DNA from 4 places in the Klebsiella sp. Sb-30 genome. Region 3 is predicted to be linked to each of the others. Evidence: predicted binding sites of a transcription regulator. Region 3 holds the regulator's gene; each other region holds the start of a gene.
What was found. The regulator LexA, encoded in region 3, represses DNA repair genes until DNA is damaged. The targets are predictions, from matches to a motif close to TNCTGTATGTACATACAGNA.
Positions count from the first base shown of each region.

Region 1: the regulator LexA is predicted to act here: its motif matches at 3,995-4,014, upstream of dinG (ATP-dependent DNA helicase DinG).
Region 2: the regulator LexA is predicted to act here: its motif matches at 3,170-3,189, upstream of AC236I_RS09120 (YebG family protein).
Region 4: the regulator LexA is predicted to act here: its motif matches at 2,421-2,440, upstream of dinB (DNA polymerase IV).

Region 1 covers NZ_CM172749.1:3,625,070-3,630,454, forward strand. The annotation lists gene AC236I_RS16925 (DksA/TraR family C4-type zinc finger protein) at 1-151, shown strand, start outside; gene ybiJ (DUF1471 family protein YbiJ) at 437-697, shown strand; gene ybiB (DNA-binding protein YbiB) at 826-1,794, opposite strand; gene dinG (ATP-dependent DNA helicase DinG) at 1,837-3,981, opposite strand; gene rhlE (ATP-dependent RNA helicase RhlE) at 4,215-5,385, opposite strand, start outside.
Region 2 covers NZ_CM172749.1:1,950,833-1,956,217, forward strand. The annotation lists gene edd (phosphogluconate dehydratase) at 1-1,147, shown strand, start outside; gene AC236I_RS09110 (bifunctional 4-hydroxy-2-oxoglutarate aldolase/2-dehydro-3-deoxy-phosphogluconate aldolase) at 1,187-1,828, shown strand; gene purT (formate-dependent phosphoribosylglycinamide formyltransferase) at 1,891-3,069, opposite strand; gene AC236I_RS09120 (YebG family protein) at 3,205-3,579, shown strand; gene AC236I_RS09125 (tellurite resistance TerB family protein) at 3,677-4,363, shown strand; gene ptrB (oligopeptidase B) at 4,481-5,385, shown strand, end outside.
Region 3 covers NZ_CM172749.1:5,043,921-5,049,305, reverse strand. The annotation lists gene plsB (glycerol-3-phosphate 1-O-acyltransferase PlsB) at 1-1,682, opposite strand, end outside; gene AC236I_RS23590 (diacylglycerol kinase) at 1,812-2,180, shown strand; gene lexA (transcriptional repressor LexA) at 2,401-3,009, shown strand; gene dinF (MATE family efflux transporter DinF) at 3,078-4,394, shown strand; gene AC236I_RS23575 (CsbD family protein) at 4,521-4,730, shown strand; gene zur (zinc uptake transcriptional repressor Zur) at 4,822-5,337, opposite strand.
Region 4 covers NZ_CM172749.1:4,288,559-4,293,943, forward strand. The annotation lists gene pepD (cytosol nonspecific dipeptidase) at 1-849, shown strand, start outside; gene AC236I_RS20105 (GNAT family N-acetyltransferase) at 890-1,342, opposite strand; gene dinB (DNA polymerase IV) at 1,348-2,403, opposite strand; gene nqrM ((Na+)-NQR maturation NqrM) at 2,540-2,755, opposite strand; gene nqrF (NADH:ubiquinone reductase (Na(+)-transporting) subunit F) at 2,758-3,981, opposite strand; gene nqrE (NADH:ubiquinone reductase (Na(+)-transporting) subunit E) at 3,993-4,589, opposite strand; gene AC236I_RS20130 (NADH:ubiquinone reductase (Na(+)-transporting) subunit D) at 4,596-5,234, opposite strand; gene AC236I_RS20135 (Na(+)-translocating NADH-quinone reductase subunit C) at 5,227-5,385, opposite strand, start outside.

The DNA.
Region 1 (5,385 bases), 1.4 Mb from region 3:
TGATGAATGCGGAGAGCCGATTCCCGAGGCCCGGAGGAAGGCGATCCCGGGGGTCAGATACTGCGTGAAGTGCCAGCAGGAGAAAGATTTACATAACAATACATTTTCAGGATATAATCGCCGTGGCTCCAAGGACAGCCAGCTACGCTGACCTTCCTTTACCGTTCATTACCGCAGAAAGCATTATCTTTTCGCGCACGTTTTTTGGCTAAAAAAGTGGCAAAATGTGCCCTCAATGCGTTCTTCATCCCGCCGGCGTCTCTCCGGCCATCCCGCCACGAAATAATTTATTAATATTCAATAAATTAATAATCATTCAAAAAAATCGATGAAGACTGTTAATTTCCTTCGATTTTATCTCTCGCAAAAAAGCGTGATACTTATCACATCGACGGAACATCGTCCTCTTAACAAAATAACCTGCGAGAGATTAACTATGAAAACCATTAAATATGCTGCCGCTGCTATTGCCCTTACTACTCTGTCCTTTGGCGCTTTTGCCGCTCAGCCGGTTAGCCCGTCTCAGGCTGAAAGCATGAACAAAATTGGCGTAGTGTCTGCTGAAGGCGCAACGACTCTGGATGGTCTGGAAGCCAAACTGGCTGAAAAAGCGGAAGCCGCTGGCGCGACTGGTTACAGCATCACCTCCGCTAACACCAACAACAAAATTAGCGGTACCGCGGTTATCTATAAATAATCGCTGCCCGACCTGTATTAACCCTGAACGACCCTTTAATACCCTTGTTTTGCCCGTCCGTGCCACCGGACGGGCTTTTTTTTATGCGTTGCTTTCTGACGTGAGCTTTTTTCAGGGGAAACCGGCGGCTACCACTGTTCCGCCACCCGGCTCAGTCCCTGCTCGAGGGTCGCAACCTCGCCGGCTGCCACCAGGCAGCAGGCCAGCTGAATTCTCAATGAGGTCGGCAGCGGCTCACTTCCCACTACGCAGCGCTCAATCCAGCGAGCGGTGACCTGAGGATCTTTTGACTCCGGCAGTACAGCCCCCTCCTCCGGCAGCTCGCTCTGGCGTTCATGCACAACCCGCGTCCCTGAAGCATCAATCAGGCTAATTTGCGGGCATCGCTGTGGATTGGCATACACTTCACCTTCCGTCCCGTGCATTAACAGCGCCCGTCCGCCGATCTCAACAAAGAATTTCGCAACCTTGCCCACATATTCGGGGTGAGAAACGCTCGATAAACGTAGCGCCGCATCTTCAGCAAATGGCGTCGCCAGCTTTGCCAGCGTATGTGCGCTGTTGCGTACGCCCATACGCCAGCGCAGGGCAAGCTGTTTCTCCAGCGGCGGGCAGAGTACGCCAACCGGTATGTACACCGGCTCGTGGCCGTCGAGTCGCGCCTGAGCCTGGCCCGCATGTCGGGTGGCGGGGATCCCCATCAGCTCAAAAATCGTTTCCGTCAGCACCCGGGTCGGATCGTGGCTGACGCCATGCACCACCACCGGAAAGCCGAGCTTATGCAGCAAAACGGCCAGCAGAGGAGTCAAATTAGCCTGCTTGCGCGCGCCATTATAGCTAGGGATCACAATCGGCATTGGCCTGGCGACAGGCGGCGTCAGACGCAGGGTCTTCTGCTGCATGGCTTCATAGAAGCCTTTCATTTCCGCTTCGCCTTCGCCTTTAATACGCAGGGCAATTAAAATCCCGCCCAGCTCCAGCTCTGCCACCTCGCCGTCAAGCATCCGCGAGTAAAGCGCGCGGGCAGTATCCACATCCAGGTCACGCGCGTGATTTTTCCCGCGCCCGACTTCTTTAATGATCTTGCTGTAGTCCATCGAAGACTCCTGTTAGCTGCTCACATCGTCGACATTACACCGTTAACGCCGTTTGCGACGCGTCTGTTTTGCTTTTGTTTTGACGATAACCTCTGGAACGGCAGGCTGTTCTATCGGAAAAACGGGCAATGCGTTCAGTAGACGCTTACCATAATTTTTGGTCAACAAACGCTTATCATAAATCACCACCTCGCCCCAGCAGCTGTGGCTGCGAATCAGGCGTCCGACCTGCTGAATCAGGTTAAAGGAGGCGCTTGGCAGACTCTGCACTTCAAACGGATAGCGGTTCAGGCTCTTCAGCCATTCGCCTTCGGTAATCACCACCGGACTGTCTATGGGTGGGAAGGCAATCTTATGAATATGTACCTGGCTGAGCAGCTCACCTTTGAGATCCAGCCCTTCGGCAAAGGACTGTAGCCCCACCAGCACGCTACGCTCCCCCCCTTCGACGCGCTTGCGGTGCAGTTCCACCAGCCGGTAGCGCGGCTTATCGCCCTGTACCAGCAAGAGCAGGCGCAGATCGGGGACATGTTCCAGGAAACGCTGCATCGCCCGCCCGCTGGCGAACAGCACCAGCATCCCGAGATGCTTTTTACTTTCAACCTGCTCGCGGAAATAAGCTGCCATTTCAGCAATATGCTGCTCTTCGTTATCGATCAGCGGTTCATAGCGCATCTGCGGAATAACGATTTTGCCCTGCTCAACATGGTTAAAAGGGGAATCCAGCGCCACAAAACGGTCGCCGGCCTTTTCTTTCAACCCGCTCATCTCCTGCAGGCGTGAAAAGCTGTTCAATGAGCGCAGAGTAGCGGAGGTGACAACAATATGCGGTACGCTGCGCCACAGCAGCCTTTCCAGCTGGTCGCTGACGCGAATGCCGACGCAGTGAAACCAGATATGCGTTTGACCGTCGCGCATATCGCGCGTCACCCATTTGGTGACCGGCGCGCCGGATGACTGCGCCAGCGACGCCAGCCGCCACAGCTTGCTCTGGCTTTCAAACATCCCCAGCGCACGGTTCATTTGCAGCAGAACCCGATGCAGGCGCACCACGTCGTGGCTACCGGTTTTTTCCCCGAGGTCGTTAAGAAAGAGTTCCGCCAGCCCGCGTAGCATCTCGGTCAGTTTCGCCAGACGCTGGCAGATATCCATCACCTCCTGCGGCAACTCGCCCATCGGGAAACGGTGCTCGGCTTCCTGCCCGGCCGGCATATAGAGATTAAGGATAGCGTTCAGCGAGGCGATCAGCTCATACAGCTCCTCACAGTGGCCGGTCAGGCGCTCGGGATTGGCCAGCGGCGGCGTGGTTTTCGGCCGAAACTGCTCCATACAGGTCGCCACCAGCTTACTGAACAGATCCAGCTGTAGCCGGTACCAGGGGGCGGTCATTTCCGCGCTCATTTCCAGCGCATCGCGAGCTACGTCCGGCAGATGATGGCCTTCATCGAGCACCAGCAGCAGGTTTTTCGGCTCCGGCAACACGGCTTCGCTCTCCATCGCCGCCATCACCAGCGCATGGTTCGCCACCACCACTTCCGCCTCCTGAATTTCTCGCCGGGCAACGAAGAACGGACATTCGCGATAGTAGTGGCAGTTGCGGTTGAGGCAGCTGGCTTTGTCGGTGCTCAGGCGACTCCATAGCGCATCATCGACAGGTTTATCGGTGTGATCGCGCAGACCGTCCCAGCGGTAGCTGTCGAGATCGGTTTTCAGCGTCGCACACAGCTTCTGTTCAGCCTGATTATTCGGCGTGAGATCGTCATCGAGAAACGCCAGCAGGTCCTGCTGCGTCGGTTCGGTGCTGGCCAGCGCCGTAAGATTGCGTGGGCAAACGTAACGTCCGCGACCAAACGCGGCGGTAAAACGCAGATCGGGAATAATTTTGCGCAGCAGCGGCAGATCTTTGCTGTAAATCTGATCCTGTAGCGCAACGTTGGCGGTACTCACCACCAGGGTTTTCTGCTGCTCACGGGCGATAGCGATGCCGGGAATCAGATATGACAGCGTCTTGCCGACGCCAGTGGGTGCTTCAATAGCCAGGTGTCGGCCTTCTTCCCCGGCCAGCGTTTTTGCCACGTCGGCAATCATCTGCCGCTGTGGCGGACGGGGAATAAAATCCGGGATCTGTTCCTGAAGCGCCTTATACCAGGCGGCGATTTGCGCTTTTAGCGCAGCGGTCAAAGCCATGAGAAAACCTGAATACTGTATAAACAGCCACTATTGTGACACTTTTTACCTGGCAGGAGGAATTTCTTTCTGAGCAATGTGGAATGATGCTCGGGATTTGTCAATGCACCGACCGGGAATCACAGGGCACGCGAGGGAAGAACCCGGAGACAGCATGCGCGCTGCTTCCGGGTGTCGTTGCGTTATCCGGGTAAAACCTGTTGCCCGGATAGCGACGATCTGGCGGGAGGCGGTTACTCAGCTGCCGCTGGTTTACGCGGGCGACGACGGCGCTGTTGCTCGCCGGCCGGTTTCGCCTCGCCGATACGACGTGAAGGTTTTGCCCCGGCTTTCGGCGCTTCGCCATCGTTACGCCGCGGCGCAGACTGCTGGCTGCGACCCTGCCCCTGGGCGTTACGTCCTTGTCCCTGACCGCTGCGGCCCTGACTCTGGCCGCGACCGCCGCCACCGCTACGCTGCTGGCGACCGTTTTGAATCGGCTCCGCTCTGATAGACGGATCCGGCGCATAGCCATCAATAGCGATACGGGGAATCTCTTTTTTCAGCAGGCGTTCGATATCATGCAGCAGTTTATGCTCGTCCACGCAGACCAGCGACAGCGCTTCACCGGTGGCGGCTGCGCGACCGGTACGGCCGATACGGTGAACGTAATCTTCCGGCACGTTAGGCAGCTCGTAGTTGACGACGTGCGGCAGCTCTTCGATATCCAGCCCACGCGCCGCGATATCCGTCGCCACCAGCACGCGAATACCACCGGATTTGAAGTCGGCTAATGCCCGGGTACGAGCCCCCTGGCTCTTGTTGCCATGAATAGCGGCGCTGCGGATGCCGTCTTTATTCAGCTGCTCGGCCAGGTGGTTGGCGCCATGTTTGGTGCGGGTAAAGACCAGCACCTGCTGCCAGTTACCTTCACCGATCATCTGCGACAGCAGTTCCCGCTTACGTTTCTTATCAACGAAATGGACGTGCTGCGTCACCTGCTCGGAAGCGGTATTACGGCGAGCCACTTCGATTTCCAGCGGGTTATGCAGCAGCTTTTCCGCCAGCGCCTTGATGTCGTCCGAGAAGGTCGCGGAGAACAGCAGGTTCTGGCGTTTCGCCGGGAGCTTCGCCAGCACGCGGCGAATATCATGAATAAAGCCCATATCCAGCATACGGTCGGCTTCATCAAGCACCAGGATTTCAACCTTGTCCAGGCTGACGGCATTCTGATGTTCAAGATCCAGCAGGCGCCCAGGGGTGGCCACCAGAACATCGACGCCGCTGCGCAGCTTCATCATCTGCGGGTTAATACTCACCCCGCCAAAAACCACCAGCGAGCGAATATTCAGGTATTTGCTGTAATCGCGAACGTTTTCACCGATCTGTGCCGCCAGTTCACGCGTTGGCGTGAGGATCAGCGCG
Region 2 (5,385 bases), 2.3 Mb from region 3:
ATTTTACGGTACGGCGAACACCAACCAGATGGTGGTGGAGTTTATGGGCATGCAGCTTCCGGGCTCGTCGTTTGTGCATCCGGATGCCGAACTGCGCCAGGCGCTGACCGCCGCCGCCGCACGCCAGGTGACGCGCATGACCGGTAACGGTAATGAATGGATGCCGTTAGGCAAAATGTTTGATGAGAAAGTGGTGGTCAACGGGATCGTGGCGCTGCTGGCAACCGGCGGTTCGACCAACCATACGATGCACCTGGTGGCGATGGCTCGCGCGGCGGGCATTATCATTAACTGGGATGATTTCTCCGATCTCTCCGACGTTGTGCCGCTGCTGGCGCGCCTTTACCCGAACGGTCCGGCGGATATAAACCACTTCCAGGCCGCGGGCGGCGTACCGGTGCTGGTCCGTGAGCTGCTGAAAGGCGGCCTGCTGCACGAAGATGTCAACACCGTAGCCGGTTTTGGTCTCTCGCGTTACACCATGGAACCCTGGCTGAATAACGGCGAACTGGACTGGCGTGAAGGGGCGACGGCGCCATTGGACGATCAGGTTATTGCAACTTTCGACAAGCCATTCTCTCGCCATGGCGGGACGAAAGTGCTGAGCGGCAACCTCGGGCGTGCGGTGATGAAAACCTCGGCCGTACCGGTTGAGAACCAGATCATTGAAGCGCCGGCGGTGGTGTTTGAAAGCCAGCACGACGTTTTGCCTGCTTTCGAGGCCGGAATGCTGGACAAGGATTGCGTGGTGGTTGTTCGCCACCAGGGGCCAAAAGCGAACGGCATGCCAGAATTACATAAACTTATGCCGCCACTTGGTGTATTATTGGACCGCCGTTTCAAAATTGCGCTGGTTACCGATGGTCGACTCTCTGGCGCATCCGGCAAGGTTCCGTCAGCAATCCACGTTACGCCGGAAGCGTATGATGGCGGGCTGCTGGCAAAAGTACGTGATGGCGATATCATCCGCGTCAACGGGCAGACGGGCGAACTGACGCTGCTGGTGGATGACGCTGAACTGGCTGCACGCCAGCCGCATGTTCCTGACCTCAGCAGTTCGCGCGTCGGGAGCGGCCGGGAAATGTTCGCAGCGCTGCGTGAAAAACTCTCCGGAGCCGAACAGGGCGCAACCTGCATCACTTTTTAAGACGATACAATTTGTAGATCTGGCGAGAGAGAAACTCTGATGAAAAACTGGAAAACAACTGCAGAAGCAATCCTCACCAACGGCCCGGTTGTCCCGGTGATCGTGGTGAAAAAGCTGGAACACGCTGTGCCGATGGCCAAAGCGCTGGTTGCCGGCGGCGTACGCGTACTGGAAGTCACGCTGCGTACCGCATGCGCGCTTGATGCGATTCGCGCGATTGCGAAAGAAGTGCCGGAGGCGATTGTCGGCGCAGGTACCGTAACAAACGTTGAGCAGCTGAAAGCCGTCACCGAAGCTGGCGCGCAGTTCGCTATCAGCCCGGGTCTGACCGAGTCCCTGCTGAAAGCGGCGACTGAAGAAGGGACCATCCCGCTGATCCCGGGGATCAGCACCGTGTCCGAACTGATGCTGGGCATGCAGTATGGCCTGAAAGAGTTCAAATTCTTCCCGGCAGAAGCTAACGGCGGCGTGAAAGCGCTGCAGGCGATTGGCGGTCCGTTCGCCCATATCCGTTTCTGCCCGACTGGCGGCATCTCTCCGGCGAACTACCGCGACTACCTGGCACTGAACAGCGTGCTGTGCATCGGTGGTTCCTGGCTGGTTCCGGCGGATGCGCTGGAAGCGGGCGATTACGACCGTATTACCAAAATTGCTCGCGAAGCGGTGGAAGGCGCGAAGTAATTTTCACGCCCTGATAACGAGCGAAATCCAGACCCGGTAGCGCTGAGGCGACCGGGTTTTTTTTATCCCTGAACCAGCACGGCCGACGCGGCGGCTTTCGCGCGCGCCACCGCCTCCTCGACGCTATCGGCGACGGCCAGCGTGACGCCCAGTCGACGAGAACCGTCAATCTCCGGCTTACCGAACAGGCGCAGCTGCAGTCCCGCCCCTACCGCGCCCTGGATATTGCTAAAGGTGACGTTCTGGCTGGTGAGCTGCGGCAGAATGACCGCGGAGGCCGCCGGGCCATACTGGCGAATCGCGCCAACCGGCAGACCGAGGAAGGCGCGAACGTGCAGAGCAAATTCCGAGAGGTCCTGGGAAATCAGCGTCACCATCCCGGTGTCGTGTGGGCGAGGGGAGACTTCACTGAAAATCACCTCATCGCCGCAGACGAACAGCTCTACGCCAAACAGACCGTAGCCGCCAAGCGCCAGCACGACTTTGCTGGCAATTTCCTGGGCGCGGGCCAACGCCAGCTCGCTCATCTGCTGCGGCTGCCAGGATTCGCGATAATCGCCATCCTCCTGGCGATGGCCGACCGGGGCGCAGAAATGGACGCCATCGACCGCGCTGACGGTAAGCAGGGTAATTTCAAAATCGAAATTCACCACCCCCTCGACGATAACCCGACCGGCGCCCGCGCGGCCACCTTGTTGCGCATAGCGCCAGGCCTCAGCCAGCTGATCAGCGTGACGAATAAAGCTCTGACCTTTGCCAGAAGAGCTCATGACCGGCTTCACAATGCAGGGCAGGCCAATCTCCGCGACGGCTTCGCGAAAGGCCGCTTCGCTGTCGGCAAAGCGGTATGCCGAGGTGGGAAGCTGCAGCTCCTCCGCAGCCAGGCGGCGAATACCTTCGCGATTCATGGTCAGTTTCGCCGCGCGAGCGGTGGGAACGACTTTTTGCCCGGCCTGCTCCAGCTCCACCAGCGTATCCGTGGCGATAGCTTCAATTTCCGGCACGATAAAGTCAGGTTTTTCTTCCGCAATCAGCGCGCGCAGCGTTTCACCATGCAGCATGTTGATGACGTGCGAACGGTGCGCCACTTGCATCGCCGGCGCGTCGGGGTAGCGGTCGACTGCGATGGTCTCAATACCCAGCCGTTGGCACTCAATGGCGACTTCTTTACCCAGTTCGCCGGAACCTAACAACATCACCCGTGTCGCTGCCGGACGCAGCGCTGTGCCTAATAACGTCATGACTCTTTTCCACAGTAAAAAAACATGCGCCACATTATAAACGAAAACGTTTGCGTCTGTCTTTATGACCGTTGGTTGAGTCCTGGGTGAAAATTTGCTATACTGTATAAAAATACAGTATAAAGAGGCTGCACAATGGCGGTTGAAATTAAATATGTGGTGATCCGCGAAGGTGAGGAAAAGATGTCGTTTACCAGCAAAAAAGAGGCCGATGCTTACGACAAAATGCTCGATCTTGCCGAGGTCCTCAACGACTGGCTGGTAGAGTGCCCGCTGACGCTGGATGAAACCCAGCGTGATGAAATGGCAATGTGGCTGGCGGAACGCAAAGAGACATTGCACCACATTCTGAGGTCAGGAAAACGCCCGGAAGCAGAAGACGGGGCAACCGGACAGGCTTCTCAGGATGAGAGCTCCGCGGCTGAAATCTCAGAGGCCGTAGCCGAGGGGGCAAGCGAACAACCCGCGGCAACCGCGCCGGCAAAATCGCGCAAGGTAAAGGCCGCCTGAGTCCGGCCGAATTTGCGCATCTTTAGCTGCTCATAACATTTCCTGACATCTCGTCGTTTAGGCTGATGACATCGCTTAATAAGCAACGAGGGAAATCATGGCTAACTGGCTTAATCAACTCCAGTCCCTGCTGGGCCAGCAGGGACCGTCTTCCTCATCAGGCGAGCGGCCGGATGGTAAAAGCTTCCTTCTGCCCGGGGCGCTGGGCGGCCTGGCGGGGCTGCTGGTGGCCAGTAAATCATCGCGCAAGCTGCTGGCCAAATATGGCACCAGCGCACTGCTGGTTGGCGGCGGGGCGGTGGCGGGAAGCGTACTGTGGAACAAGTATCAGCAGAAAATGCGGGAAAATTCCCCTGCGCAATCTGTCGCTTCGCCGGGGCAAGCCACCGGGGCGTCAACCTCGCCAGCCTCCGGGCTTGATGCCCGCAGTGAACGGCTCATTCTGGCGCTGGTGTTTGCCGCTAAAAGCGACGGGCACATTGATGACAGCGAGCGGGCAAACATTGAAGAGCAGCTGCGCGCGGCCGGTATTGCCGTGCAGGGGCGCGTTCTGATCGATCGCGCGCTGTCCCAGCCTCTCGATCCGCAGCGTCTGGCGCAGGGCCTCAACAGCGAGCAAGAGGCGCTGGAGATCTATTACATCAGCTGTGCGGCGATCGATATCGACCATTTTATGGAGCGTAGCTATCTCAACGCTCTGGGCGAAGCTTTAGGCCTCCCGCCAGAAGTGCGTGCCGACATCGAACAGGATATTCAGGCACAAAAACAGGCGCTTTCTACCTAAATCAGCAGGTTTTGCTTGCAACGTGGGCCACTTTTGCCACCCTTATACACACGCCATCCTTCAAGCCGCTTCTTGAATGATTTTGTGTATGAAATACAGGATGCAGAAGACCAAAAGATGCCACCAAAAGCAAAACGAATCCCCCACGCCATGACCCTTCATGGCGATACCCGTATCGATAATTACTTCTGGCTGCGCGACGATGAGCGTTCGCGGCCGGAAGTGCTTGATTATCTTCGCGAGGAAAATGAGTACGGCCGGCAGGTCATGGCGACTCAACGTAGCCTGCAGGAGCGGGTGCTAAAAGAGATTATTGATCGTATCCCGCCGCGCGAAGTCTCCGCGCCCTACAGCAAAAATGGCTACCGCTATCGTCAGGTATATGAGCCGGGCTGTGAATACGCTATTTATCAGCGTCAGTCGGTGCTGAAAGAGGAGTGGGATGAATGGGAGGTGCTGCTCGATAGCAACCAGCGCGCGGCGCAGAGTGAATTCTATACTCTCGGTGGGCTGGGCATTTCGCCGGATAACATGATCATGGCGCTGGCGGAGGATTATCTCTCCCGTCGGCAGTATGGCCTGCGTTTGTGCAATCTGCAAACTGGCGAATGGTATCCTGAAGTGCTGGAAAACGTCTCCCCGGAATTTGCCTGGAGCAATGATTCGCAAACGTTGTGGTATGTCCGCAAGCACCCGACTACGCTGCTGCCTTACCAGGTCTGGCGGCATACCGTGGGCGCTTCGCCGCGTTCCGATGTGCTGGTCTACGAGGAGAAGGATGAAACCTTCTACGTCAGCCTCCATACGACCACCTCCCGGCAATTCGCCGTGATCTATCTTGCCAGCGCGACAACCAGTGAAGTGCGGCTGCTGAATACCGAAATGCCGGATGCGGAACCGGTGTGTTTCCTGCCGCGACGTAAAGATCACGAGTACAGTCTCGATCATTACCAGCATGCTTTTTATCTTCGCTCCAACCGCGAGGGGAAAAACTTTGGTCTCTATCGTACCCATGAACGCGA
Region 3 (5,385 bases):
TACGGTACGTTGCGCAGCAGATCGAGGTAGCACTCCAGCTGTTGCGTCAGCTGTTCGCGGGTCAACGAGCGTTGACGAGAGGCCAGCAGCGCGGTGCAGCACAGGTTCATGGCGTTGGCCGCGCCGGCGTTGTTGATGCGCACCATCAGATCGGAAGCAATGTTGTTGACCGTCGGTGTCAGCCACGATGGGCGCACCGCTTCGATCGGATCGATTGACTCACGCCATTCCGGAACATGCTGGTTCAGGTAAGTCATCAGCGGCAGTGGTTCGCCAAAGTTAACATAGCCCTGACCGAGGTTACGCAGCTTGCTCAGGCCGCGCAGCATCTGCGGCAGACTCTCTTTTTCTTTCGTCGCACCGCGCAGCTCTTTGGCGTAGGTGCCCACTTCCATCACGTGCTCGTAACCGATGTAGATAGGCACCAGCGTGATCGGTCGGGTCCCGCCGCGCAGCATGGCCTGGATGGTCATCGACAGGGTGCCGGTTTTCGGATCCAGCAGACGGCCGGTACGCGAGCGGCCCCCTTCAACGAAGTACTCCACGGAGTAACCCCGGCTGAACAACTCGCCGAGATATTCGCGGAACACCGTGGAATAGAGCTTATTGCCCTTAAAGGTACGGCGAATAAAGAATGCGCCACCGCGGCGGAAAATGGGGCCTGCTGGCCAGAAGTTCAGGTTGATACCGGCGGCAATATGCGGCGGCACCAGCCCCTGGTGATACAGCACGTAGGAGAGCAGCAGATAGTCCATATGGCTACGATGGCACGGTACGTACACAATTTCGTGCCCTTCATGGGCCAGCTGACGTACGCGCTCGGCGTTGTGGACGTTGATCCCCTGATAGAGACGGTTCCAGGTAAAACCGAGAACGCGGTCGGTCAGGCGAATCATCTCATAAGAGAAATTCGCGGCGATCTCTTCCATCAGCGCGATGGCGTTTTGCTGCGCCTTCTCATGGGAAATTTTCTTGCTGCGCGCTTCATCTTCCACCGCGCGGGCGATGGCTTTGGAGGCCAGCAGCTTATTGAACAGATCCTGACGTGCCGGCAGACGTGGGCCGACGGCGGCCAGACGTTGGCGGGCGAAGTGCATACGCGCGACGCGGGCCAGCTTCTGGGCGATAATTTTATCGGTGCCGTGTTCGGTGGCCATTCTGCGCAGAGAAACCGGCGGCGAGAAACGGACAAAGCTGTCGCGGCCCAGCCACAGAACGGCGAAGAACTTCTGAATGCCATTCAGCATGCGCAGCGGCGGGTTTACTTCGCCTTTTTCGCGCCCTGGCGCACGACCAAACATCACCGAGACTGGCACCATTTGCACGTCCAGGTCAGGATGGTTGCGGTGCAGATCCAGGTAGTCGTGGAACAGCTTAATCGACTCTTCTTTCGGCGCGTAGTAGGTAAAGACGCGCGGGCCACCGTGGATAAATACGTAGCGCGGCAGCAGCGCGCCATCGATTTCCAGCGGTTCAAGCGGATCGGGTAAATCGTGCTCCAGGCACTGGGCGCGCAGGGTCAGCAGGTCCGCCTTGGAATTATAAGGCAGGACGTACATGATCGGACGCGAGGTATCCAGCCCTAATTCCTGAGCAGGTTCTGCGGGAATAGACTTGCTTTTTACCAGCACCCGTAATGGTAAATTCAGTAATTTATAGTAAATTCGTTGCCAGCCGGACATAAACGATGTGAAGCCTCTGGTTAATCATGCAAATGCGCGGCAAGAATAACAGAAAGCGCGCAAAATTTCCGTTGCCACGCGGCAAACGCGTACACTCATTGACGTCATTTACATAAAAAGGTTCTTTTGATGGCCAATAATACCACTGGGTTAACCCGAATCATTAAAGCGGCAGGTTATTCCTGGAAAGGGTTCCGTGCGGCATGGATAAATGAGGCCGCATTTCGTCAAGAAGGCATCGCCGCCATTGTTGCTGTCGCGATCGCCTGCTGGCTGGACGTTGACGCCATCACGCGTGTGCTGCTGATAGGCTCGGTCCTGATAGTGATGATAGTCGAAATTCTTAATAGCGCGATTGAGGCGGTGGTGGACCGTATTGGCCCGGAACATCATGAGCTGTCCGGTCGGGCGAAAGATATGGGTTCTGCGGCGGTGCTGCTGGCCATTGTGATCGCGCTGATCACCTGGGGCCTCTTGCTGTGGGCCCGCTATCACTGAGCGACCACTTTGTGAGATGCCCCCGCCTGGCGATGTCCTCCCGGCGATCGGCCGACCCCCGATGGGTTTTGCCCGGCTGGCGACAACCACCCCTGGCGCAATGGGCTATCGGGGACGCAAAATGGAAAGAATCTCCTGATTTTTGTGTGAAATTTGATTCCAAAATCACCGTTAGCTGTATATACTCACAGCATAACTGTATATACACCCAGGGGGCGGGATGAAAGCGTTAACGACCAGGCAGCAAGAGGTGTTTGATCTCATTCGGGATCACATCAGCCAGACGGGCATGCCGCCGACGCGTGCGGAAATTGCTCAGCGCTTGGGGTTCCGTTCCCCAAACGCGGCGGAAGAACACCTGAAAGCGCTGGCGCGTAAGGGCGCGATCGAGATTATCTCCGGCGCCTCCCGGGGGATTCGCCTGCTTACGGAAGAAGAACCGGGTTTACCGTTGATTGGCCGCGTGGCGGCCGGTGAGCCGCTGCTGGCTCAGCAGCATATCGAAGGCCACTTCCAGGTCGATCCGGCGATGTTCAAGCCGAACGCCGACTTTTTGCTGCGGGTAAGCGGCATGTCAATGAAAGATATCGGTATTCTCGATGGCGATCTGCTGGCGGTCCATAAAACGCAGGATGTACGCAACGGCCAGGTTGTCGTGGCGCGTATTGACGAAGAGGTCACCGTTAAGCGTCTTAAAAAACAGGGCAATATCGTCGAACTTCTGCCAGAAAACAGCGAGTTTTCCCCTATCGTGGTGAATCTACGCGAACAAAATTTCACTATCGAAGGGCTGGCCGTTGGCGTGATTCGCAACGGCGAGTGGCTGTAACACCTTCCCCACGCAGCATCGTCTGATGCATGATGCTGCGCTGTCTCCTCCCGGTCAGGCTCTTTCTCATGTTCTTTAACGCCGCTGATAAGGCCCTGTGGCGCCTGGCGCTACCCATGATTTTCTCCAATATCACCGTTCCGCTGCTGGGACTGGTGGATACCGCCGTGATTGGCCATCTCGACAGCCCGGTTTACCTCGGCGGTGTCGCGGTCGGCGCGACGGCCACCAGTTTTCTCTTCATGCTGCTGCTTTTCCTGCGGATGAGTACCACCGGACTGACGGCGCAGGCCTTTGGCGCCAAAGATCCTCTCCGCCTGGCGCGGGCACTGGTGCAGCCGCTGGGGCTGGCAACAGGCGCCGGCCTGCTGATTGTGATTTTCCGAACCCCGCTTATCGATCTGGCGTTGCATATTGTTGGCGGCAATGACGCGGTGCTGGAGCAGGCGCGGCGCTTTCTCGACATCCGCTGGCTGAGTGCGCCGGCATCGCTGGCAAACCTGGTGCTGCTCGGTTGGCTGTTGGGCGTACAGTACGCCCGGGCGCCGGTGATTTTGCTGATCGTTGGCAACCTGCTGAATATTGTGCTCGATCTGTGGCTGGTGATGGGCCTGCACCTGAACGTGCAGGGGGCCGCGCTGGCGACGGTCACCGCCGAATATGTCACCTTTATCATCGGGCTGCTGATGGCAAGGCGCGTGCTGGCGCTACGCGGCGTGTCATTTGCCCTGCTCAAGCGCGCGTGGCGCGGAGATGTGCGCCGCTTGCTGGCGCTCAATCGCGATATCATGCTGCGCTCTCTGCTGCTTCAGTTGTGCTTTGGTGCGGTGACCGTTTTCGGCGCTCGTCTTGGCGGTGAGATCGTTGCCGTCAACGCGCTCCTGATGACCATGTTGACCTTCACCGCCTATGCCCTGGATGGTTTTGCTTATGCCGTGGAAGCGCACTCCGGACAGGCGTACGGCGCGCGTGACGGTAGCCAGTTGCTTGATGTCTGGCGGGCGGCCTGCCGCCAGTCGGGAATGGTGGCGCTGGCCTTTGCGGCAACCTATGCCGTAGCCGGGCAGCAGATTATCGCCCTGTTGACTTCGCTACCCTCGCTTCAGCTGCTTGCCGATCGCTATCTGATCTGGCAGATCGTTTTGCCGGTGATTGGCGTGTGGTGTTATTTGCTGGATGGCATGTTCATCGGCGCGACGCGCGGGGCTGAGATGCGCAACAGCATGGCGGTGGCGGCGGCGGGGTTTGCCCTGACGCTGCTGACGCTGCCGGTCCTTGGCAACCACGCGCTATGGCTGGCGCTGGCGGTCTTCCTCGCGCTGCGCGGTCTGTCGCTGGCGGTCATCTGGCGGCGACACTGGCGGCGTGGCACCTGGTTTTCGTAGCGATTTTTGATATGTAATTGGTTAAAGATTCCGAATAATAAATTCAACTCAGAATTCTTATCTATAGTTAATACTATGTCCGGCACACAGCGGGCTGTTAACTCACCGAACGATGAGGATTGAATTATGAACAAAGACGAAATCGGCGGTAACTGGAAACAGTTGAAAGGTAAAGCGAAAGAAAAATGGGGCAAGCTGACCGATGACGATATGACCGTCATTGAAGGTAAGCGTGACCAGCTGGTCGGGAAAATCCAGGAGCGTTATGGATACGCTAAAGATCAGGCGGAGAAAGAAGTGTCTGACTGGGAACGAAAAAACGATCACCGCTGGTAGCGGTGAGTGTTAACGAATTAACCCTTTGTTATTGCCTGCCCGATGGTACATGGAGGTACCGGCAACCTGGATTCCCGCTGCGGCGATAGCCTCAGCGGGCTTTCTTTTTAATCTGAATGGTATGGTCGTGATGGCAGTGTCCCGGGGTGCTACAGGCTTCGACCTCGACACAACCCGCGCACAGGCCGTGTGCTTCAATCACATTGTGGCGTAGCGCAAAACCCATTCTGGCCGCCAGCGTATGCATAATGTCTTCAACGCCTTCGGCACACTCTTCTTTGACCACGCCGCAGCGGTCGCAGATAAACATGGCTGAGCTATGGGTCGGCTGATCGAAAAGATGGCACAGCACGTAGCTGTTGGTCGATTCCACCTTGTGCACGAATCCCTGTTCCAGCAGAAACTCCAGCGCCCGGTAGACCGTCGGCGGTTTCGCCTGCGGCTCTTTCTCGCGCAGCAGGTCGAGCAGGTCATACGCGCTAATCGCCCCTTGCTGGAGGCTCATCAAACGCAACACTTCCAGGCGCTGCGGAGTCAGGCGCACGCCGCGCTGTGCGCAGAGCTTTTCAGCATGCGCTAACATTTCTTGCGAAGTGGTCTTATTCATGAGCATCCTCTGGTTGCGTGAGTCTGAAGTTGTTACTTTATCACGATC
Region 4 (5,385 bases), 760 kb from region 3:
TTTAAGCTGACCTTAAAAGGGCTGAAAGGCGGTCACTCCGGCGGCGAAATTCACGTCGGTCTGGGGAACGCCAACAAGCTGCTGGCCCGTTTCCTCGCCGGTCACGCGCAAGAGCTGGACCTGCGTCTGGTCGATTTCAACGGCGGCACCCTGCGTAACGCCATTCCGCGTGAAGCTTTCGCTACCGTCGCGGTCGCGGCCGATAAGGTCGATGCGCTGAAAGCGCTGGTCGCCACCTATCAGGACATCCTGAAAAACGAACTGGCGGCAAAAGAGAAAAATCTGGTGCTGCTGCTGGACTCTGTCGTCAACGACAAAGCGGCCCTGACCGTGCAATCCCGTGACGGCTTTGTGCGTCTGCTCAACGCCACGCCAAACGGTGTTATTCGTAACTCTGACGTGGCAAAAGGCGTTGTCGAGACCTCTCTGAACGTCGGCGTCGTGACCATGACCGATGATAATGTTGAGATCCACTGCCTGATTCGTTCGCTGATCGACAGCGGCAAAGATTACGTCGTCAGCATGCTGGATTCACTGGGTAAACTGGCGGGCGCGAAAACCGAAGCCAAAGGCGCATACCCTGGCTGGCAGCCGGACGCGAACTCACCGGTGATGCATCTGGTGCGTGAAACCTATCAGCGTCTGTTCAACAAGACGCCGAACATCCAGATTATCCACGCCGGCCTGGAATGCGGTCTGTTCAAGAAACCGTACCCGAACATGGATATGGTCTCCATCGGGCCAACCATTACCGGCCCGCACTCTCCGGATGAGCAGGTGCATATCGAAAGCGTTGGTCAATACTGGACGCTGCTGACGGAACTGCTGAAAGCGATTCCTGCGAAGTAAGTTACGGTAATAAACGGTCCGGATAGCGGCGCGTGGCGCCTTATCCGGGCCGTCTCACCTTCTCCATACGGTAATTAATAAACGTCTCGCCGCGCACCGCCACCTGCTGTTCTTCCACGACCCTGAAACCATGCCGTTCAAAACACGGTTTTGCCGTAATGCTTGCGTCGACCGTCAGGGAGCCATGCGGTATCTGCGTAAACAGTTCCTGGAGTAGCGCGCTGGCAATACCCCGGCGGCCATACTCCGGCGCCACAAACAGGAGATCGATATAGCGGTCCACGGCGGTGATAAACCCCACAGGACGCTGGTCCATCGCCGCGACCCATACCAGAGACTCCCTCATTTTGTGCCGCCAGCGGGTCTCGTCTATCTGCGCCCAGGCGGCTATCTGGCGGGGTGAATAATCATGACTGGCGGTCTCTTGTACCGCGCGCAGAAAAATGGCGCACAGCGCAGTAAAATCATCGTCGCGATAAGGTCTGATCTTCAGCATCGTTATAACCCCAGCACCAGCTGCCGCTCCAGTTGAGGATCGAGCAGCGTCACATGCAACCCGACCAGCCGCACTCCGCGACCGCCCCGCCGTTCGTGCCAGGCTTTGTAGGCGGTGGAGAGCAAATCCTCTTTATTCAGGCGCGGCCAGACATGTTCCTGAGTGGTCAGCTGAAAATCATTGAATTTCAGCTTTACCCCCTGACGGGCAATCAGAAGGTCCGGTTTGACCTTCAGCACCCGCCGCTCCAGCTCTGGATAGAGGTGCTCAATGATGCTCTCACAGGCAGACCACTCGTGGATATCCTCCACCAGCGTACGCTCAACGCCAACCGATTTACGCTGTCGGGTGTTGTTGATCTCCCGCTCATCGATTCCCTGGCTACGCTCCCACAGGATCCGACCAAACTTACCAAAACGGCGGAGCAACATCGCCAGGTCGCTTTTCTGCACATCTTCGCAGGTACGCAGCCCCATGCTTTCCAGCTTTGCGGCTGAGACTTTCCCCACGCCGGGGATCTTCGCCAGCGGCAGCGTTCGGACAAACTCCGCGACCTGATGCGGCGCAATCACAAACTGACCGTTGGGTTTATTCATATCGGAAGCAATTTTCGCCAGAAATTTTACCGGCGCGATACCGGCAGAGGCGGTCAGTTGAAGCTCGTGAAAAATGGTCTGGCGAATCTCTTCCGCGATCAGCGTCGCAGAGCCCTGGCAGTGAACGCTATCGCTGACGTCGAGATACGCCTCATCCAGAGACAGCGGTTCAATTAACGACGTGTAGCGTGAGAAGATTTCCCGGATATGGGACGAGGCCTCTTTGTAGGCATCAAAGCGGCCGGGTAGCAGGGTTAAATGCGGGCAAAGCTTGAGGGCCATCGCGGTCGGCATCGCGCTGCGTACGCCAAATTTGCGCGCCGGATAGTTGGCCGTGCTGATCACCCCCCGCTGTACCCGGCTACCGCCGATGGCAATGGGGATATCACGCAGGGCTGGATTATCCCGCATTTCCACGGCGGCAAAAAAGCAGTCCATATCGACATGGATAATTTTGCGCATACTCAGCCCTCAACGATTACTGGTTAAGTATACAGTAATAATACAAGGAATGAGAAGCGGGGTTTGTAGGGCTGATAAGCTTGCGCCATCAGGCAATAATGCCCGGCGGCGCAAGCTTGCCGGGCCTACGGAGAGATCAGAGGATCCGATTTTGCTGGCGCTGTGCTTCACGAGCCATGCGCTTTTTACGTGCATCGCACGGCTCCGGGCAGTCGCAGACCTTCTCAAGCCCCAGCGATGAGATACCGCCGCAGCTGCCCTGGAGACTTTTGCGCTTTATCAGATATCCTAAGGACATCCCCAGAATAACCAGCGCGAAAATGACGAAGGTTGCCACAAACACCGTCAACATCATTAACCTCCAAAGTCATCCAACATGATGTTGTCATCCTCAACGCCAAGATCTTTTAGCATCTTGATCACTGCGGCATTCATCACCGGCGGCCCACACATATAAAACTCGCAGTCCTCCGGCGCCGGATGATCGCGCAGGTAGTTTTCATACAGCACATTGTGAATAAAGCCGGTGTGGCCGTTCCAGTTATCTTCCGGCTGCGGATCGGAAAGCGCCACGTGGAAGGTAAAGTTCGGATTTTCACGTGCCAGCTGTTCAAACTCATCGTCATAGAACATTTCACGCAGCGAACGGGCGCCGTACCAGAAGCTGATTTTGCGCTTGCTGTGCAACCGTTTAAGCTGGTCGAAAATATGCGAACGCATGGGCGCCATACCAGCACCGCCGCCGATAAAGACCATCTCGGCGTCCGTCTCTTTCGCGAAGAACTCGCCGAACGGCCCGGAAATCGTCACCTTATCACCGGCTTTCAGCGACCAGATATACGAAGACATGATCCCCGGCGGCGCATCCGGCACTTTCGGCGGTGGCGTCGCAATACGCACGTTGAGCATAATGATGCCCTTCTCATCCGGATAGTTCGCCATCGAATAGGCGCGCAACGTCGGCTCTTTAACCTCGGAAACATAGCGGAACAGATTAAATTTATCCCAGTCCGCGCGGTACTCGTCCGGCACGTCAAAATCGGCATACGCCACTTTATGCGACGGACATTCAATCTGAATATAGCCGCCCGCGCGGAACGGCACGCTTTCGCCTTCCGGGATGGCCAGCTTCAGCTCTTTAATGAAAGTCGCTTTGTTATCATTGGAGATAACTTCACACTCCCATTTTTTGACGCCAAAAATCTCTTCCGGCAGCGCGATCTTCATGTTTTGTTTCACGGCGACCTGACAGGCCAGACGGCAGCCCTCTTTCGCCTCGCGTTTGCTGATATGGGAAAGTTCGGTAGGCAGGATATCACCGCCCCCCTCCTTCACCGTCACCCGGCACTGGCCGCAGGAACCGCCGCCGCCGCAGGCAGAAGAGATAAAGATCCCGTTGCTGGACAGCGTATTCAGCAGCTTATCGCCCGCCGGCGTGCGAATCTGTTTATCCGCTTCATTATTGATTTCAATAACCACATCACCGGCGTTGACCAGCTTCGAGCGCGCCGCCAGGATCAGCCCCGACAGCACCAGCACGATCAGCGTGAACATCACGACGCCAAGAATAATTTCCATACTTTCCGCCCTTATAGCTGCACACCGGAGAATGACATAAAGCCCAGCGCCATCAGACCTGTGGTAATAAAGGTGATCCCTAACCCGCGCAGACCCGCGGGCACATTTGCGTATTTCATTTTTTCGCGGATGCCCGCCATCGCCACAATCGCCAGCATCCAGCCGATACCGGAGCCGAAGCCATACACGATGGATTCCGGGAAGTTATAGTCGCGCTGCACCATAAAGGAGACGCCGCCAAAAATGGCGCAGTTCACGGCAATAAGCGGCAGGAAGATCCCCAGTGCGTTGTACAGCGACGGGAAATACTTATCGAGGATCATCTCCAGAATCTGCACCAGCGCGGCGATCACCCCGATAAAGGTGATGAAGTTGAGGAAGCTCAAATCCACCCCGTCCACCAGCGCACCGTCACGCAGTACGAGGTTATAAATCAGGTTGTTCACCGGCACGGAAATGCCGAGCACCACCGTCACCGCTACGCCAAGACCAAACGCCGTGGAGACTTTCTTCGACACCGCAAGAAACGTACACATGCCGAGGAAGAAGGCCAGCGCCATGTTTTCAACAAACACCGCGCGGACAAAAAGACTGAGGTAATGAGCCATACTCGGTTACTCCTTCTCCTGCTGTTCCGGCTTCCAGCTGCGCAGCGCCCAGATCAGCAGACCGATGATGAAAAACGCGCTCGGCGCGAGCAGGAACAGGCCGTTCGGCTGATACCAGCCGCCGTTCTGCACGGTTTGCAGCACGGTGACGCCAAACAGTTTGCCGCTGCCGATAAGCTCGCGCAGGAAACCGACAATCATCAGAATGGCGCCGTAGCCCAGACCGTTACCGATACCGTCCATAAAGCTCGCCAGCGGCGGCGACTTCATGGCATACGCTTCCGCGCGCCCCATCACGATACAGTTGGTGATGATAAGCCCGACGAACACCGACAGCTGTTTGGAGACTTCGTAGGCGTAGGCGCGCAGCAGCTGATCGACGACGATCACCAGCGAGGCGATGATCGCCATCTGCACGATAATGCGCACGCTGTTGGGAATATGGTGGCGGATCATCGAGATAAACATGCTGGAAAACGCCGTCACCAGCGTTACCGCGATAGTCATGACGAATGCGGTTTCCAGCTTGGTGGTCACCGCCAGCGCCGAACAGACCCCCAGCACCTGCAGAGCAATAGGGTTGTTGCTAATCAACGGCCCGACCAGCACCCGTTTTACTTCTTTCATCTCATCGAGCTCAGCCATTGTTCAGGCCTCCTTCACGAATCTGCTTGAGGAACGGACCAAAGCCCTGCTCCCCCATCCAGAAATCAAAACTGTGCTGCACGCCGTTGGACGTGAGCGTTGCGCCGGAAAGGCCGTCAACCGCGTAGTCATCACCCTGACGCGCACCGCC